Regions from separate parts of the Methylobacterium guangdongense genome, predicted to be linked through region 1. Evidence: predicted binding sites of a transcription regulator. Region 1 holds the regulator's gene; the other holds the start of a gene.
What was found. Region 1 encodes LexA, which represses DNA repair genes until DNA is damaged. Its sites were predicted from a motif close to TGTTCNNNNTGTGTTCNG; they were not measured.
Positions count from the first base shown of each region.

Region 1 (3,366 bases):
TGCGGGTGGCGAGGCCCGGATCCAGCGTCGGGTTGAGCCGGGTCTCGGCGATCCAGCGGGCGCGCTTGCCGAATTCGCTGCCGACCTGGGCGCGGTAGATCTCGCGCGAGACCGCCGTGAATGCGCCCTGGCTGGCCGCCGCGGGCAGGACCTTTGGCGGGTGCTCCGCCTCCGCGTAGGTGACCAGGATCGCCTCGTCGAAGAACCCGGCCCGCGCCACCGAGAGCCGGCCATAGGCCATGCGCAGCCGCGGGTCGTGCGCCAGAGCGGCCACGAAGGCGGGGGCGAAGTCGGCCGACGGCATCACCGCGTAGGTCGGCGTCAGGAGGGCATTCGGCACCATCTCGACCACGAGGTCGACCACGATCCCGAACAGGCCGTAGCCGCCCATCGCCAGCCCGAACAGCTCGGCGTTCTCGGTGCGGGAGCAGGTCACGAGGCTGCCATCCGCCAGGACGAGGCGGAGGCTGCGGACCGTGGAGCCGAACGGCCCGCGCGGCGCCGGCCAGCCATGGGCGTTCACGCTGAAGGTCGAGCCGATTCCGAAATCGCTGTTCGACTGCATCACCGCCGGCGAGAAGCCGATCCGGTCGAGTTCCCGGATGACCTGCGACCAGCGCGCCCCGGCCCCGACCCGATAGAGGCCGGCGGCCGTATCGGGCTCGATCGGGCCACCCTCCAGGGTCAGTGCCGTCCCGTCGCGGGCGAGGCTCTGGCGGCCCATCGAGTGGCGCGCGACGCCGACCGCGACCGGGCGGCCCGCCGTGGCGGCGTCCCGGATCTCGGCGCGCACGGCTTCGATCAGGGCTTCGGTCGATCCCGTCGGGAGCTTGGCGTGACGCACCACCGGAGTCGGGTTGAGGCCGCTCGCATCGTTCAGGATGGTCCGCGGCGCGGCCTGGGCGGCCCGCGGCAGCAGTGCGGCGGCCGCCAGGACGCCGCCACCCGCGAGGAGTCCACGTCTGCTCGGTCGAACTCCGCCCATGCCGCGCCCCGTCCCGATTCGCTCACGGGGTGATCGAATCGCCCCGCCACGTATCCTGCGCCGGGGGCCTGTCCGGCGGCGTGAGCTTGCGCACCGGCCCGCAAGACCGATACGACGGGCGCATCCCGATCGCGGCTGACGGGCCTCGACAACCATCCCGCCGGACGGCACAGAGCGTAGCCATAACGCTCTTGCAGAACACTTGCGGAACGTTTAACCTGTTCGCGATTTGTTTCAGCGGCCGTCCCCGGGGCGGTCCCAAAGCCGCGAGGCCCCCGTCGATGCTCACGCGCAAGCAGCTGGACCTCCTGCGGTTCATCCAGAGCCGCATGCAGGAATGCGGCGTTCCCCCCTCCTTCGACGAGATGAAGGATGCGCTCGACCTCAAGTCGAAATCGGGTATCCACCGGCTGATCACGGCCCTGGAGGAGCGCGGCTTCCTGCGCCGCCTGCCGAATCGGGCGCGCGCCATCGAGGTGATCCGTATTCCGGAAAGCCTCTCGCAGGCGGCTTCGCCGGCCCCCGAGCCGCGCCGCTTCACCCCGAGCGTGGTGGAGGGCGGCAAGTCCCGGCAGCCGGCGGCCTCGCCGATGCCGGCGAGCGCGCGGATGATCGACGAATCCGGCCGGGCGGTCTCGATCCCGGTCATGGGCCGGATCGCGGCCGGCACGCCGGTCTCGGCGATCCAGAACCAGAGCCACGCCATCACGCTCTCGCCGGACTTCCTCGCGGGCGGCGAGCATTATGCTCTCGAGGTGCGGGGCGATTCGATGGTCGAGGCCGGGATCCTCGACGGCGACCTCGTGGTGATCCGCAAGCAGGACACCGCCAATACCGGCGACATCATCGTGGCGCTGATCGACGACGAGGAGGCGACGCTCAAGCGCCTGCGCCGCCGTGGCTCCTCGATCGCCCTGGAAGCCGCCAACCCGGCTTACGAGACCCGCGTTCTGGGTCCCGACAGGGTCCAGATCCAGGGCCGGCTCGTCAGCCTCGTGCGCCGCTACTGAAGCGGCTCGGCCGGGGCTTCGGCGCCGGCCTCCACCGGGGCCTGAGGCGCCTCGGTCGCGGCCATGCCGCCGGCCGTTTCGGCGGGGGGATCGGCTTTGGGTGCGGGCCGGGGGCGCCAGGGGACGGACCGGCCGTCGCCATGGGCGGTCTGCATCGTGAATCCGGCCCCGTCGGCCCGAAGGGCCACGGCCCCGTGTGCGGCCAGGACCCGGCGGTCGATCACCAGCGGCCCCATACAGGTCGGCGGTGCCGTGAGGCTCGTGATCAGCACGGCCGCCCGGGCGCAATCCTCCGGGAAGGCCCGGCGGTCGCGGACCAGGGTGACCGGCCTCCCGTCCCGCAGGAGGGCGGTGCAGCCGAGCCGGTCGCAGCGCCCCCCGGCGCGCGCGCCGGACCCGCGATCGAGCCGCCGCCCGTCGCCATCCGCCTTCAGCCATTGCTCCAGCACGAAATTTGAGGGGCTGCCGAGGACCGAGAGGCTTCCGTCAGGGCCGCGCACGGCGGCGCCCCAGCCCTGGCGGTCGACGTAGAGGTCGTGGCGCTCCGGCCGGGCCAGCAGGCCGAGGCCCAGCAGGATGGGTGGCAGGGCGAGCCAGCGCAGCCGCGAGGCCGGCAGCGTCGCCAGCAGCAGGGCCGCCGTCAGGGCGGCGAGCGCGCCTGTGCCGAAGGCCGGTACCACGAGGCTCGCCCGCTCGAACCCGGCGATCCAGTTCGAGATCGCCAGCATGCCGCCCACCGCCTGCCCCATCAGCCACCAGACCGGCCGGTCGAGGGCGAAGGGATAGGCGAGGCACCCGATCACGGCCGCGGGCATCACCACCAGCGACACCAGGGGCAGGGTCAGCGCGTTGCCGATGAGGCCGAAGGGCTGGATCGTCTGGAAGTGGTAGGTGGCGAAGGGCGCGGTCGCGATCTGCGCCACCAGCGTCGTCGCCAGCGTCCCGGTGACCGCCGACAGGCCGGTCCCGACGAGGCGGCCGATCCGCCCCGCCCCGGGCCGCACGAACAGGCGCCCGTCGATCAGCCGGGCGCAGGCGATTAGCCCGGCGACCGCGCCGAACGACATCTGGAAGCTCGGGCCGAGCAGCCCCTCCGGCTCGCGGGCGAGCGCGATCAGGGCGGCGAGCGCGAGGTTGCGCATCGACAGGGCCGGCCGGTCGGCCAGGATCGCCCCCAGCATGATCAGCGTCATGATCAGCGAGCGCTCGGCGGCGATGTCCCAGCCCGAGAAGGCGCAGTAGGCGCTCACCCCCACCATGGCGAAGCTGGCCGCGATCTTCTTGATCGGCCAGAACAGGGCGCAAAACGGCACGAGGGCGAGGGCGGCCCGCACCAGCCAGAACACGACGCCGGCGGCCAGCACCATGTGA
Region 1 covers NZ_JBBXMX010000009.1:140,255-143,620, forward strand. Annotated here, with positions in the region: gene AAHG09_RS18290 (FAD-binding oxidoreductase) at 1-985, opposite strand, end outside; gene lexA (transcriptional repressor LexA) at 1,267-1,995, shown strand; gene AAHG09_RS18300 (ComEC/Rec2 family competence protein) at 1,989-3,366, opposite strand, start outside.

Region 2 (3,366 bases), on a different contig from region 1:
CGGCCTCAACCCGCGTGGCCGCGCGACCGATCTCGGCCAGTTCCGCCTCGAACAAGGCGCGTCCGACCGGATCACCGTAGGTCGGGAACACGCGGCGCACCGCCGCCATGAAGGCCAGTCCGACCTCGGTCACCTCAATGGCCGGGTCCTTGCCATTGGCCAGGGTGATGTACCGGCTCTTGAGGAGCTTGGGCAGGATCGTGTCGCGGGTGGCGGCCGTGCCGAGGCCCTTAGGCTCGTTCGGGTTGACCGGGTTCTCCAGGGCGCGCTTGGCCACCGGATCATCGACCTGGTCGATCAGCCGACCCATCACCACCGGCAACTCGCCTCGGGTGATCCGCCGCGGCGGCTCGGTGATCGCGGCGGCGACATCCGCGCCGGCAGCCGATGCGCCCTCCCCGTCGTTCAAGAGCGGCAGGCGCGGCGACGTGGCCTCCGCCTCGCGCCGGGCCTTGCCAGGCACCACGTCGGCTTCGAGTTCAGCTTCGCTGCCGTAGACCGCACGCCACCCAGGGGCACGGATAACGCTGCCCGACACGGCAAACCGCTTCGCGCCGAGCGGCGTCCCGACCTCGGCCGTGACACTCGTGCGGGCGTCGATGCCGTCGGGGAGGTGGGCGGCGAGGAAGGCTTTCGCGACGAGCCCCCACAACCGGAACTGATCAGCCGAGAGGCGGCTGCGTTCTGGCACCTTGCGCAGGGGCACGATGGCGTGGTGCTCGCCTGGGTCCTTGACGTAGTGCCCCTTCGCCCCGCGTCGAATCAGAGGCGCCTCGCCTGCCGGGACGACGTCGCGCACATTGGTCAGCACGGTCGCGATGGCGGTGACGATCGCGGCGGCATCGCCTGCCTGCCCTTCCGGTAGGTACTCGGACTCGGTGCGTGGGTAGCTGAGGTAGCCCTGATCGTACAGCTCCTGGGCGATCGCGGCCGTGTGCTGCGGATCCCAGCCGAACCGCTTGGCGCAGCGCCGCGCCAAAGTGTCCTTCGAGAACAGTCGGGGCGGTGCACGGCGCACATCCCTGTGCTCGACTGCCAGGGTGCCCGACCACGTCGCGGCGGCCGTCCGGATCGTCTCGGCGGCCGCCGCGTCGAAGATCCGCTCCTTGGGCGCATGCCACAGGGTCAGCGTGGCACCGGACTGGGTCCCGAGGTGCAAGGCGACCTTGAAGAAGTCCTGCGGCACGAAGGAGCGAATGCGCTCCTCCAGGTCGGTCAGGATGGCGAGGGTCGGTGTCTGCACGCCACCGAAGCGCCAGGGCTCGCGAAACGCGGGCGGGCGCAGGCGCAGCGAAATGGCCCGGGTGCCGTTCAGGCCGAGGTGGTAGTCCTCATACTGCCTGCACAGCGCTTCGAGGTAGGCGGCGTAGTCGCGCTCGCCCGAACCCGGCTCCTTGGCAAGCGCCGAGAAGGCGCGGCGGATCGAGACCTCGTCGAGTGCGCCGAGCTTGAGCCGGTCGACCCGCCCACGCCAGCCGAGGTGCTCCAGCACCTCCCAGGCAATCATCGATCCTTCACGCCCGGGATCGGTGGCGATGATCACGCGCTCGACCCCGCTCAGCGCCTGCCGGATGGCGGCAATCTTTGGCTCGTGCGACTGGCCGGACCGGTTCGTGCCACAGCTGACCGGAATCGTGGCGAGCTTGATGGGCAGGGCATCGAAGCGCCAGGGCTTCCACTCCGGCCGGATGCTGCCCGGCTCCTCGGCGGATAGCAGGTGCCCCTCGGCGGCCACGCAGACGGTGTTCGGTGAGCGGAAAAAGCGCTGCAGCTGCCGCATCGCTGAGGGCTTCTCAAAGAAGAACAGCGTGCGGCGGGAACTCGGAGGTGACATGTCAGTGCCCGCGAAGGCGCCGGCTGTACGCGGCAGTATGTTCGTATTTTGTTCCAAAAAGAGTTCGCGCGCAATCGCGTTGAGGGAGAAGCCGCAACGCCCCCACGCTGAATTCGATGATGTGCGATCTCGAAGGTTCAGCCGGTGTTGCTTCAAGCACACGCGTCGGCCGACGCGGCTTGTTGAAAGCCTCCTTCCCAACGCACGCTTTTTGGAAGGACGGCGGCGGACAGTTGATTCCTAGCCACTCCCTGTATCAGGGCAGCCGAATCCGACAGACATCCTAACAGTATTAGCTGTCCTTCACCGACTTATACATCCCCGGATCATTCCGATCTCTTCCCGAAGAGTGCAATTTGCTTTGCTGCAAGAAAGCTGCTCGTTGGCGAAACTGCGCCGGCCCTGAATAGTTGAAATTTTCGACCGAATAAAAAAAATTTAAGAAATCCGTACATCTAAGAGATTCGTAAAAGTCCTTTGGGCGATCCGATTGGTATCGGCCTGAGGAGAAAATCCATGTTGGGACTATTTACGAATTCGATCAACGCGACGATCATTCGTCCGACTTGCTGCAGCGGCTGTGGCACTGCAGTTTCTGAAATTCGCATCAGCTGTGAAGACACGTTGAATTTTATACAGCCTCGCAATGTGATCGAGTTCGAGGGGCTCGCTACGAGCAATCCTGAGCTCAAGCTCAAAATTGATAATTTGGATGAGTTTGTTGAGTGGATCGAGGAAACGAGCGCTCGCGATCTTCACAGGCTTGAGGGGCCATGCGACTTCGCGATGGCCGCGATGGTTTCCGCCCTCAATGCGTTGATAGCGGCCCCTTCTAACGCAAGTTCGGCTGATCTCGCACGGGTGTGTCTCGCCGAAATTGCCAAATTGGGAACAGGCGCGACAACAAAACCCTGGAAATTAGGACGGGACGCCATGTACCCGCGCGGTCCCGGTTCGGTCGAGCTCGTAGGATGTGTTCGCTACGAGGCTGCCGCGAATTGGAGTTGGGCTATCGCGCCGAATCGATAAGCCTCATGGCTGGCGGGAACGAGTAGCTCGTTCCCGCCAACTGTCGCGGCGTCGTGAAGCTCCTGCAATTGCAGCGCCTACGTCACGAGTATCGGGGCGTCCATAAGCCGGGAAGGCCGAGCGAGAACGCAGGAACCCGCCGTTGCGACTCTCTCATGATCCCTGGCGACGCGATCGTGAGGCCAAGAAGTAGCCTTCGCAAAACTCGTAAAAGCCAATTGAAAACGTAGGGCAAAGCAACGCGTGGAAGCGCCCGCTGCGCCGCCCCTACTTTATCAGAAGAGCCAATGCACTGCAGACCTGCTGTGTATATGGCGGCCTATTGCTTGATGGGACAAGGAACAGCTGAAATGACGATGCCTGATACGGACAGCTTCACTACTCGCAAAGCCTACATCGAAGCCTGGGGCACATACTTCAAGGAGAAGATGGATGCAGGAGGGGAAGGCTACCTCATCACCCTGATGTTCAAACAAATTTCTGGATCCGAGGCAGCCAAGTTG
Region 2 covers NZ_JBBXMX010000025.1:25,016-28,381, forward strand. Annotated here, with positions in the region: gene AAHG09_RS27775 (type IA DNA topoisomerase) at 1-1,780, opposite strand, end outside; gene AAHG09_RS27780 (hypothetical protein) at 2,351-2,863, shown strand; gene AAHG09_RS27785 (hypothetical protein) at 3,214-3,366, shown strand, end outside.
Region 2: AAHG09_RS27775 (type IA DNA topoisomerase) is a predicted target of LexA. The motif match lies at 1,873-1,890, and genes of this name have one in related genera.